4 regions of the Escherichia fergusonii ATCC 35469 genome follow, and region 2 is predicted to be linked to each of the others. Evidence: predicted binding sites of a transcription regulator. Region 2 holds the regulator's gene; each other region holds the start of a gene.

Evidence for each region. The regulator LexA, encoded in region 2, represses DNA repair genes until DNA is damaged. The targets are predictions, from matches to a motif close to TNCTGTATGTACATACAGNA.
Region 1: sulA (SOS-induced cell division inhibitor SulA) is a predicted target of LexA. The motif match lies at 1,380-1,399, and genes of this name have one in related genera.
Region 3: metR (HTH-type transcriptional regulator MetR) is a predicted target of LexA. The motif match lies at 1,827-1,846, and genes of this name have one in related genera.
Region 4: EFER_RS06760 (metal-dependent hydrolase) is a predicted target of LexA. The motif match lies at 2,143-2,162, and genes of this name have one in related genera.

Annotation. Positions count from the first base shown of each region.
Region 1 covers NC_011740.1:1,139,685-1,142,875, forward strand. The annotation lists gene ompA (porin OmpA) at 1-492, opposite strand, end outside; gene sulA (SOS-induced cell division inhibitor SulA) at 849-1,358, opposite strand; gene EFER_RS05565 (TfoX/Sxy family DNA transformation protein) at 1,575-2,204, shown strand; gene yccS (YccS family putative transporter) at 2,167-3,191, opposite strand, start outside.
Region 2 covers NC_011740.1:4,234,199-4,237,389, forward strand. The annotation lists gene plsB (glycerol-3-phosphate 1-O-acyltransferase PlsB) at 1-295, opposite strand, end outside; gene EFER_RS20615 (diacylglycerol kinase) at 466-834, shown strand; gene lexA (transcriptional repressor LexA) at 944-1,552, shown strand; gene dinF (MATE family efflux transporter DinF) at 1,625-2,950, shown strand; gene EFER_RS20630 (CsbD family protein) at 3,082-3,191, shown strand, end outside.
Region 3 covers NC_011740.1:3,764,099-3,767,289, reverse strand. The annotation lists gene bioP (biotin transporter) at 55-954, shown strand; gene metR (HTH-type transcriptional regulator MetR) at 842-1,795, opposite strand; gene metE (5-methyltetrahydropteroyltriglutamate--homocysteine S-methyltransferase) at 1,913-3,191, shown strand, end outside.
Region 4 covers NC_011740.1:1,373,965-1,377,155, forward strand. The annotation lists gene tcyP (cystine/sulfocysteine:cation symporter) at 15-1,406, opposite strand; gene EFER_RS06760 (metal-dependent hydrolase) at 1,538-2,128, opposite strand; gene hxpB (hexitol phosphatase HxpB) at 2,287-2,955, opposite strand; gene EFER_RS06770 (YniB family protein) at 3,104-3,191, shown strand, end outside.

The DNA.
Region 1 (3,191 bases), 1.5 Mb from region 2:
ACGAGTAGCGATTTCTGGAGTGATGGCCCATTCAACACCACCTGCGAATACCGGAGAAACGCCGGTATCGTGGTTTTTCTCAGATTCACCAGTCACGTTGTTGTGAGCTTTGGTGTCTGCACGCCAAACCATACCACCCAGACGAGTATAGATGTCCAGGTCGTCAGTGATTGGGTAACCCAGTTTAGCGGTCAGTTGAACGCCCTGAGCTTTGTATGCACCGTTTTCAACGCTGCCTTTGTACGGCATACGACCTAACCAGTCGTAACCCATTTCAAAGCCAACATACGGGTTAACCTGGTAACCACCAAAAGCACCAGCGCCCAGTTGGTTTTCATGGGTCGGGCCATTGTTGTCGATGAAACCAGTGTCATGGTACTGGGACCAGCCCAGTTTAGCACCGGTGTACCAGGTGTTATCTTTCGGAGCGGCCTGCGCTACGGTAGCGAAACCAGCCAGTGCCACTGCAATCGCGATAGCTGTCTTTTTCATTTTTTGCGCCTCGTTATCATCCAAAATACGCCATGAATATCTCCAACGAGATAACACGGTTAAATCCTTCACCGGGGGTATCTGCTCAATTGTTACTCTGCCGATAGATTCGGCTTATGCCGAGCACCCCTGGCGATGTAAAGTCTACAACGTAGTTGAAAACTTACAAGTGTGAACTCTGTCAGGCATATGAAAAAAAAAGGCTTGTGTACACAATATTTAACATTTTAGATGTCAAAGGCAACTATGGTTGAAGGCAGAAACCGCTTCCGACAGGCGTTCACACGGGAAATATGTTGCTCATCAACATAGAGAGAGCAAATGAAAAAAGATTCCAGGATTAATCCTAATTTTACTTAATGATACAAATTAGAATGAATTTTTAACCCGGAAAGTTGTCTCGTGGCATGTGTCCGGGCACTGACTGGACGCATAATAAACCCCATCGCATTCCCTTCATTAGCTGCATTAACCAGTTCCGCATGTTCTTCTTCGGTTAATTCTTCGGCAAGCCAGCCGATAACCACACTGTAATTCCCGGTACGTAAAGCGCGAATCATTGATTCAACAGTATGGCACGGAGAAAGCTGATTGATTTGCATAACTTTGCTCAAGGGTAATCCAGAAGCCTGGACCCATTCACGGCTTAGTTTTTGCTGGGGTGTTAACCATAGCTGCCAGCGTGATTGCTGACCGAGTTGTTGCAGGAGCGGTAAAAGCAGTAATTGCGTCATCATAGGCTGATCTTCACGATAGACCACTTCACTGATAAGTCCTGCTGTAGTGTTTGTCGTGGCGACACGCGCAGTATTATTTACCGCAGTGGAAAACGAAGAAGAACGATTTGCATATCCTGAAGTGTACATAATCAATCCAGCCCTGTGAGTCACTGTATGAATATACAGTACATCTGGAGAGGGTAAAGATCAACCTTATTTTCGGAAAGCGCCTCGCATTTTTTATCAATAGTTAGCATAAAAATTAAAATCATCTTGCCCCGTGATAATAAGTTGCCTATTTTCGTAATTAACGGATCCGTTAGCGCAAATCATTTACTTACATTATGATTTAAAAGGATTTTTATGAAAAATCTATCCTATGATCGGATCTATAAATCACAAGAATATTTAGCATCCCTGGGCAGGGTGAACTATCGGTCTCTGTTTGGGAGTTACAGCTTAACTATCAGCGATACCGTGTTTGCGATGGTGGCTGATGGTGAGTTATATCTGCGCGCCTGTGAACAAAGCGTCCAGTATTGCGTCAAACATACCCCCCGCTGGTTAACGTTTATGAAAAAAGGGCGGTTGGTCATGCTGAACTATTACCGGGTAGATGAAAGTTTGTGGCAGGACCAGCAGCAATTAATTCGCCTGTCGCGTTATTCGCTGGATGCAGCTCTTAAAGAGAAGAAGAGCCTTGGCAGGAAGTATCGCTTAAGAGATCTGCCTAACATTACTTATCATCTTGAGTCGTTGCTCAATGAGGCGGGTATTAAAGATGTCAGCACGTTGCGTATTTTGGGGGCAAAAATGTGCTGGTTAAGGTTAAAGCAGATGAATCAGCACATTACCGTGAAAATACTCTATTTGCTGGAAGGCGCGGTGCAGGATATTCATGAAGCAGCGCTCCCGGTGGTCCGTCGCCAGGAGCTTGCTGTATGGGTGGAGTCTCTTACGCCAGATCTGGCGTTGCTGGCGTCATTTGATTAATCTTGCGCTGCAAACGACCAATTTCCGGCAACATCGCAATAAGTAAACCAATTTGTTGAACTACCAGAGGCTCTTTACTGTCCTGGTGTGGGTCAAGTTGGGAAATGCGTTGCTTAAGATCTTCCAGCGCCTGATTCACACGGATATCGTCAGCAGGTTGATGATGAAGCGCATCATCAACGTAGCACACGGCATCATCCAGAAACGCCAGCACATCAGGGTTCGTTAATTTTTCCCGATGTGCGCCTAATGCAGAAATGTAGCTGGTAAATGTATGGTTGAGGCAGAGTAACCGGAATGCTGCCTCACGAATTTGCGGCGTTACATCAGGCTCGCTGGACATATTAGAAACCACGGACGCCAGTTCTGCATCGCGATTATGAGCATCTCTACGGGCTACACGATATGCCAGTCGGTTATCTCTCCCCTGATGATATTGCTCGAGGATCGCATCCAGATAACGGCAGTTTGCATCTGTAGCGCGCTCAAGAACACGCGGGAGATTGCGAAACCGCCAGTCTGGCCAAATGAAACTTACCGCAGCCCAGGCAATTGCACAGCCAATAAGCGTATCGATTACACGTGGCAGGGCCACTTCAAACCCTTCACCCAGCAAGTTAAAGCACAACAGTACCAGCAAGGTAATAAACATGGTCGCATGGGCATACTGCACATTGCGAAAAGCAAAAAACAGGACGCCAGTGATCACCAGTAATACAAGTTGCCCTTCCAGTGACGGTACAAACCATAAAATGGGCAAACCAATCGCTACACCAACCAGCGTACCGATAATTCTCAACGTTAACCGATGTCGTGTAGCGTTATAGTTTGGCTGGCAAACAAACAAACTGGTCAGCAGGATCCAGTATCCATGGTTCATACCGGTGATCTGGATGATGCCATAGCCAACACAAAGGACCAGCGACATACGGATAGCATGGCGAAAAAGTGCTGATTCTGGTGAAAAATTACGACGCAGCCGTAACC
Region 2 (3,191 bases):
CTTTTGGCGTGTAATAAGTGAACACGCGTGGACCGCCGTGAATAAAGACATAGCGAGGCAGCAGCGTACCGTCGATCTCCAGTGGATCTAACGGGTCAGGGAGATCGTGCGCCAGACACTGGGCACGTAGGGTCAGCAAATCCGCTTTTGAGTTGTACGGTAAAACGTACATAATTGGACGAGAGGTATCGAGCCCCAGTTCCGGGGCAGGATCTGCCGGAATAGACTTGCTTTTTACCAGGATGCTTAATGGTAAATTCAGTAATTTGTAGTAAATTCGTGGCCAGCCGGACATAAACGATGTAAAGCCTCTGGTTAATAATGCAAATGCGCCGCAAGGATAGCAGAAAGTCGGTTGAAATTCTGTTGTATCCCTTCAACCTTCGCGTCGCGTTGTTGTCACCCGAATTACACGGGTAAACAGTTCTTTTTTATTGACGCTAATAAAGCAAAAAGGTTCTTTCAATGGCCAATAATACCACTGGATTCACCCGGATTATCAAAGCAGCAGGCTATTCCTGGAAAGGTTTTCGTGCTGCATGGGTTAATGAAGCAGCATTTCGCCAGGAGAGCGTCGCTGTATTGCTAGGCGTGGTCATCGCCTGCTGGCTGGATGTCGATGCGATTACCCGCGTATTATTAATTGGTTCAGTAATGCTGGTGATGATTGTCGAAATCCTTAACAGTGCGATCGAAGCAGTGGTTGACCGCATTGGTTCTGAATATCACGAACTTTCCGGGCGAGCCAAAGATATGGGGTCTGCCGCCGTTTTACTTTCTATTATCGTCGCACTGATAACCTGGGGCATCCTGTTGTGGTCGCATTTCCGATAATGCTTCCAGATTTCGCTAAAACTCTCGTTTATCGTGTATTTTGTGATTCCAAATTCGCCTTTCGCTGTATATACTCACAGCATAACTGTATATACACCCAGGGGGCGAAATGAAAGCGTTAACGGTCAGGCAGCAAGAGGTGTTTGATCTCATTCGGGATCACATCAGCCAGACAGGTATGCCACCGACGCGTGCGGAAATTGCGCAGCGCTTGGGGTTTCGTTCCCCAAACGCTGCTGAAGAACATCTGAAGGCGCTGGCACGTAAAGGTGTCATTGAAATTGTTTCTGGTGCTTCGCGTGGTATCCGACTGTTGCAGGAAGAAGAAGAGGGGCTGCCGCTGGTTGGGCGTGTAGCTGCTGGTGAACCACTTCTGGCACAACAGCATATTGAAGGCCATTATCAGGTCGATCCTTCTCTCTTTAAACCCAATGCGGACTTCTTACTTCGCGTTAGCGGCATGTCGATGAAAGACATTGGTATTATGGACGGCGACCTGCTGGCAGTACATAAAACACAGGACGTACGTAATGGCCAGGTCGTTGTGGCGCGTATTGATGACGAAGTTACCGTTAAGCGTTTGAAAAAACAGGGTAACAAAGTCGAACTCCTGCCAGAAAACAGTGAATTCAAACCTATTGTTGTCGATCTTCGTCAACAGAATTTCACTATTGAAGGTCTGGCTGTAGGCGTAATTCGCAACGGCGACTGGCTGTAATCAAGCTTTTAATACCGCGATGCATCAGGCATCGCGGTCTGTTTTTCACTTCTTCTCATCAGGCTTGTCTGCATGGCATTCCTTACCTCATCTGATAAAGCACTCTGGCATCTTGCCTTACCCATGATCTTCTCCAATATCACCGTCCCGTTACTGGGTCTGGTCGATACGGCAGTTATTGGTCATCTTGATAGTCCGGTTTATTTGGGCGGTGTGGCTGTAGGGGCAACGGCGACCAGCTTTCTCTTTATGTTGCTGTTGTTTTTGCGTATGAGCACCACCGGTCTTACCGCCCAGGCTTATGGTGCAAAAAATCCTCAGGCTTTAGCACGAGCACTGGTGCAACCGCTGTTGCTGGCATTAGGGGCTGGAGCATTAATTGCTCTGTTACGCACACCGATAATCGCTCTTGCTTTACATATTGTCGGTGGCAGTGAGGCTGTACTGGAACAGGCACGACGCTTTCTGGAAATCCGTTGGTTAAGTGCTCCGGCATCACTGGCTAATCTGGTATTACTTGGCTGGTTACTTGGCGTGCAATATGCCCGTGCGCCGGTTGTTCTGCTGGTGGTCGGTAATATCCTCAACATTGTGCTCGATATCTGGCTGGTGATGGGGCTTCATATGAACGTGCAGGGCGCGGCGCTGGCGACGGTTATTGCGGAATATGCAACATTGCTGATTGGTCTGCTAATGGTGCGTAAAATCCTCAAACTACGCGGTATCTCCGGTGAAATGCTGAAAACAGCCTGGCGAGGCAACTTCCGCCGCCTGCTGGCACTTAACCGCGATATCATGCTGCGTTCGTTATTGTTACAACTCTGTTTTGGCGCAATAACGGTTCTTGGCGCGCGACTGGGAAGTGACATTATCGCCGTCAACGCGGTCCTGATGACGCTACTCACCTTTACCGCCTATGCGCTGGATGGTTTTGCCTACGCGGTTGAAGCGCATTCAGGTCAGGCGTACGGTGCACGCGACGGGAGCCAGCTACTGGAGGTCTGGCGTGCAGCGTGCCGCCAGTCGGGGATCGTAGCGTTGCTGTTTTCTGTGATTTATTTGCTGGCGGGTGAACATATCATTGCCTTACTGACCTCGTTAACCCAGATCCAACAACTGGCCGATCATTATCTTTTCTGGCAAGTCATTTTGCCGCTGGTGGGGGTCTGGTGTTATCTGCTGGATGGCATGTTTATTGGTGCAACACGCGCCGCCGAAATGCGCAATAGTATGGCGGTCGCAGCAGCAGGATTCGCGCTTACGTTACTGACCTTACCGTGGCTGGGTAATCATGGTTTGTGGCTGGCATTAACCGTATTTTTGGCACTGCGAGGGCTTTCTCTGGCTTATATCTGGCGTCGTCACTGGTGTAATGGCACTTGGTTTGCAGAAACGTGATGGTTAAAAATTCTGATAAATAATTCTGATTCCAGATTCCTGACTACACTTAATCTCACGTTCAGCAGAAAACATAGCGATGTTGGACGCGACACTCTCGCTATTCACAACCTAACGATGAGGACTTGAATATGAATAAAGACGAAGTCGGCGGTAACTGGAAACAGTTGAAAGGTAAAGTGAAAGAGCAATGGGGCAAACTGACCGATGATGATATGACGGTCATTGAGGGCAAACGCGA
Region 3 (3,191 bases), 470 kb from region 2:
GTCAACCTGATACTTCGCTACAATGGATACCCGATAAACAAAGAGACATCCATTGTGGCGCTACTTATCATCACCACGATTCTGTGGGCCTTCTCCTTTAGCTTTTATGGCGAGTACCTTGCGGGGCACGTCGATAGCTATTTTGCAGTGCTGGTGCGCGTTGGCCTGGCGGCACTGGTTTTTCTGCCGTTTCTGCGTACCCGTGGCAATAGCCTGAAAACGGTCGGCCTGTATATGCTGGTGGGCGCGATGCAGCTTGGCGTGATGTATATGCTGAGTTTTCGCGCCTATCTCTACCTGACGGTCTCCGAACTGTTGCTGTTCACCGTACTGACTCCGCTCTACATCACGCTGATTTATGACATCATGAGTAAGCGCCGTCTGCGCTGGGGCTATGCTTTTAGCGCCTTGTTGGCGGTGATTGGTGCCGGGATTATTCGCTATGATCAGGTCACCGACCACTTCTGGACCGGCCTGTTGCTGGTGCAACTCTCCAATATCACTTTTGCCATCGGCATGGTGGGCTACAAACGCCTGATGGAAACTCGCCCGATGCCGCAGCATAACGCCTTTGCGTGGTTCTATCTTGGCGCGTTCCTGGTGGCGGTGATTGCATGGTTCTTGCTGGGAAATGCGCAGAAAATGCCGCAAACCATGCTGCAATGGGGCATTCTGGTGTTTCTTGGCGTGGTGGCTTCCGGTATTGGCTACTTTATGTGGAACTACGGCGCGACTCAGGTGGACGCCGGAACGCTGGGCATTATGAATAATATGCACGTTCCGGCAGGGCTGCTGGTTAACCTGGCTATCTGGCACCAACAGCCGCACTGGCCAACGTTTATTACAGGCGCGATGGTGATCCTGGCCTCACTGTGGGTACATCGTAAGTGGGTCGCTCCGCGCTCTTCACAAACGGCAGATGATCGCAGGCGTGATTGCGCGCTGAGCGAATAAACGCTTCTGTAATCGGCTGACGCTGCTCGCCATCGCGCACGGCGGCGTACAGTCGGCTCCACAATCCTTCGCCCAGGGTTTTGGTTACGACCAGACCCTGGCGCTCAAAACTCTCCACCACCCAGTGCGGCAGGGCGGCAATACCCATCCGCGCGGCAACCATCTGAATCAACAACAAGGTGTTATCGACGCTTTTCAGCGACGGGCTAACGCCTGCTGGCTGAAGAAAATGGCGCCAGACATCCAGTCGGCTACGCTGCACCGGATAAATCAACAGCGTTTCGCTGGCGAGGTCTTCCGGCGTGATTCGCGTTTTCGCCGCCAGTGGATGGTCAGGTGCTAACACCAGACGCACTTCATAATCGAACATCGGCGAATAATGCAGGCCACTGCGCGGCAGAATATCGGAGGTCATCACCAGATCCAGCTCGCCCTGCTGCAATGCAGGCTGCGGGTCAAACGTTACGCCTGATTTAAAATCCATCTCCACCTGCGGCCAGTTCTTATGGAAATTTTCTAACGCGGGCGTCAGCCACTGAATACAGCTATGGCATTCAATAGCAATGCGCAGGCGCGTCTGCTGCGGTTCATTGCAGGCTTGCAGTGCCTGGCTGATTTGCGGCAGCACCTGATTCGCCAGTTGCAACAGGATTTCTCCCTGCGGTGTAAACCGAAGCGGCTGGCTTTTACGCACAAATAGCCGGAAGCCAAGGCGTTGTTCCAGATCGCTAAACTGGTGAGACAGGGCGGATTGCGTTTGATGCAACGTCGCCGCAGCGGCTGCGAGTGAGCCGCAGTTCCGCAACGCTTGTAGCGTTTTCAGGTGTTTTACTTCGATCATGAAAGTCCTTCACTTCGGCATGAATAATTTGCGCTTGAGGAATATACAGTAACCGCCAATTATGGATGTGTAAACATCTGGACGGCTAAATACTAAAAATTCCATAAGGGGCATATAATGACAATTCTTAATCACACCCTCGGTTTCCCTCGCGTTGGCCTGCGTCGCGAGCTGAAAAAAGCGCAAGAGAGTTATTGGGCGGGGAACTCCACGCGTGAAGAACTGCTGGCGGTAGGGCGTGAACTGCGTGCTCGTCACTGGGATCAACAAAAGCAAGCAGGTATCGACCTGCTGCCGGTGGGTGATTTTGCCTGGTACGATCATGTCCTGACCACCAGCCTGCTGCTGGGTAACGTTCCGGCGCGTCACCAGAACAAAGATGGTTCGGTAGATATCGACACCCTGTTCCGTATTGGTCGTGGACGTGCACCGACTGGCGAACCTGCGGCGGCAGCGGAAATGACCAAATGGTTTAATACCAACTATCACTACATGGTGCCGGAGTTCGTTAAAGGCCAACAGTTCAAACTGACCTGGACGCAGCTGCTGGAGGAAGTGGACGAGGCGCTGGCGCTGGGCCACAAGGTCAAGCCCGTGCTGCTGGGGCCGGTTACCTACCTGTGGCTGGGTAAAGTGAAAGGTGAACAGTTTGATCGCCTGAGCCTGCTGAACGACATTCTGCCGGTTTATCAGCAAGTGTTGGCAGAACTGGCAAAACGTGGCATTGAGTGGGTACAGATCGACGAACCGGCTCTGGTACTGGAACTGCCGCAGGCGTGGCTGGACGCCTATAAACCCGCTTACGACGCGCTCCAGGGCCAGGTGAAACTGCTGCTGACTACCTATTTTGAAGGCGTAACGCCAAATCTCGACACCATTACTGCGCTGCCTGTTCAGGGTCTGCATGTCGATCTCGTACATGGTAAAGATGACGTTGCTGAACTGCACAAGCGTCTGCCTTCTGACTGGCTGCTATCTGCTGGTCTTATCAATGGTCGTAACGTCTGGCGCGCCGATCTTACCGAGAAATATGCGCAAATTAAGGACATTGTCGGCAAACGCGATTTGTGGGTGGCATCTTCCTGCTCATTGCTGCACAGCCCTATCGACCTGAGTGTTGAAACGCGTCTTGATGCGGAAGTGAAAAGCTGGTTTGCCTTCGCTCTGCAAAAATGCCATGAACTGGCATTGCTGCGCGATGCGCTGAACAGTGGTGATACGGCAGCTCTGGCAGAGTGGAGTGCTCCGATTCAGGCGCGTCGTCACTCTACTCGTGTACATAATCCGGCGGTAGAAAAGCGTCTGGCGGCGATCACTGCCCAGGACAGTCAGCGTGCAAACGTTTATGAAGTGCGTGCTGAAGCCCAGCGTGCGCGTTTTAAACTGCCAGCCTGGC
Region 4 (3,191 bases), 1.7 Mb from region 2:
GTAACAAATCAGGATTAACGGTGCGCCAGTTCAGCGTCTTCTTCACTATCCAGAATGGATTTATCTGTTTGTTTCAGCCACTGACTGGTCAGCGTACCCGCCGTCATGGAGCCGCTCACGTTCAACGCGGTACGCCCCATATCAATCAATGGTTCAACAGAGATGAGTAGCGCCACCAGTGTTACAGGTAAGCCCATTGCAGGTAACACAATCAGTGCAGCAAAGGTTGCACCACCACCAACACCAGCAACACCCGCAGAACTCACGGTCACGATACCTACCAGAGTCGCAATCCACATCGGATCCAGCGGATTAATACCAACAGTCGGAGCAACCATCACTGCCAGCATTGCCGGATAAAGCCCGGCACAACCGTTTTGACCGATGGTGGCACCGAATGAGGCCGCAAAGCTGGCAATTGATTCAGGTACGCCGAGACGACGCGTTTGAGCTTCCACATTCAGGGGAATGGATGCTGCACTGGAGCGGCTGGTGAAGGCAAAAGTCAGCACCGGCCACACTTTACGAAAGTACTTCAGTGGGCTTACCCCATTGATACCCAGCAGAAGACCATGTACAGCAAACATAATCACCAGGCCAAGGTAAGAGGCAACAACAAAGCTGCCAAGCTTAATGATGTCCTGCAAGTTTGAACCTGCGACGACTTTGGTCATCAAGGCAAGAACACCGTAAGGGGTGAGTTGCATAACCAAACGCACCAGTTTCATCACCCAGCTTTGTAGGGTATCGATCGCCGTTAACACACGCTCACCTTTTGGTGCGTCATCTTTTAGCAATTTAAGTGCTGCAACACCAAGGAATGCGGCGAAGATAACCACGCTGATGATCGAGGTTGGATTCGCGCCTGTCAGATCAGCAAACGGGTTTTTAGGAATAAAAGAAAGCACCAGCTGTGGCACGCTGAGGTCGGCAACTTTACCTACATAATTACTTTCAATCGCGTTAAGGCGCGCGGTTTCTGCGCCACCCTGCACCAGACCTTCTGCGGTCAGACCAAACAGGTTGGTGACCAGCACACCGACCAGTGCAGCAATCAGCGTGGTAAACAGCAGCGTACCAATGGTCAGGAAGCTGATTTTGCCCAGTTGTGAGGCATTATGCAGACGAGCAACAGCACTGAGAATTGAAGCAAATACCAGTGGCATAACGATCATTTGCAGTAACTGAACGTAACCGTTGCCCACAATGTTGAACCACTGTACTGAGTCTTTTAACACCTGGCTGTCTGAACCATAAATGGTATGCAGGGCAAGACCAAACACCACGCCCATGACCAGACCCACCAGCACTTTTTTTGCCAGACTCCACTGTTTGTGACGGGCTTGCGCCAGCACAAACAGCAGAGCGACGAACACAACAATGTTCGCAATTAATGGAAAATTCATCCCCGTTCTCCTGATATTTTTATGTGAATCGCCCGACAAGACGATTCTGTTGGCGTCAGATTATCAGAACTGTGACCCGGCTCTTATATTCAAATGGAATTGTTTATTCCAAAACTGATGGTATCGACTGCTTAGTAGTCAATTTGATGGTTAATCAGACGATTAAATTGCAATTGCAGCGTATTGATCATCTGTGATGACCAGCGAACGGCACTATTTTCTGGCAGTGTGTGAGGCATCCACACTGACCAGACAAACAATGCCATGCAGAGAAAACGCTCCAGTTGGTTACCTTTTTGCGGCACCAGAATCGGAAAACGAAAACGCCAACGGCAGGGCCAGAGCAGGGGAACTCCGGCAGGTGTCAGCATATCAGCCAGAATATGACTCAGATAACCTAATACCATTCCTTGCAGGGCATCTGCAGGAACCACCCAGGTTTCAGGTACTTTCAAATAAAAGGTGGTCAGTAACGCAAAAACAGCCAACAGACTGTGGGTAAATCCCCGGTGTCCGAAAGCGCGTGCGATGGGCTTAGATATCCATTTAAGGCGCTGACCTAAAAACGACTTCGGATGATCGATGTCGGGCAGTAAACAGGTCAGAATTGCGGAAGGAATAATGTGCCACCAGTCACCCTGTGCAAGCACGGGCGTAAGTTCGGCATTTTTGGCAAATACCGCGCAAGCTATAGAAAAAAGGAGGTGACCTTCCGCCGTCATGATAAAACTCACTAAACTGTCAATTCATACAGTATAGGATTTTTATACAGTGCAAGGAAGTAGTGACGGTGTAACTGTTTGTCAAAAAATGGTGAGCAATTCAGCAGTTAAACCGGAAGCGTAAAAATTATGGGCAATGAAGCATTGCCCATAATAATTCAGCCGCGAAGATGATGAATATTTAGCTCTTCTAATGAGGCGAGTTTGACGTTTGCCAGTACAAAACGGGGATCATCGAAATCGTGTTGCGCCGGAACGACGATGGAGCGCATACGAGCCGCTTTTGACGCGATCATCCCATTCACCGAATCTTCCAGAGCGACACAATTGAGTGAATCAACGCCCAGTTTAGCTGCGCAGTCGAGATAAACCTGTGGATGTGGCTTGCTGTAGGGCAGTTTTTCTGCGGATGCCAGTGCATCGAAGCTGTCACGCAGATTAAACATCGTCAGCACCTTTTCCAGCATATGTAACGGAGACGCAGAAGCGAGTCCCACCTTCATTCCTTGTTCTTTACATAATGCGATAGCCTCATGCACGCCAGGCATCAGTGGTTGGGTTTCTTCAATCAACGAAATCGCACGTGAAATGACGCGATCAACAACTTCTTGCCGGTTTGGCCCGATCCACGGCTGGTGGGAATACCAAAGATCAACCACCATATCGATGCGCAGGCCAAGTGTATCAGGCAGCTCATGCCGACGGCTGATATCAACACCAAGGCTGGCCATGACGTCCAGTTCAGCGCGATCCCACAGCGGTTCAGAGTCGATAAGTAATCCGTCCATATCAAAAATTGCGGCCAGAATCTGGCGTGGGGTTGACATTACAACCTCTCCTTTTGAACTTAAAATGTAAGGTATTCAGTATTGCTGATGAATCGTTGCTTATCATACCGTCTTTAAAGATCGGGCGAAAACAGTTATCAACAGGTAGACTAAGAGCAAAACGACACGTCTTAATCAAGGGGAACACATGACGTATCAACAGGCTGGACGCATCGCTGTCTTAAAAAGGATTCTTGGTTGGGTCATTTTTATACCGGCGCTCGTTTCCACATTGA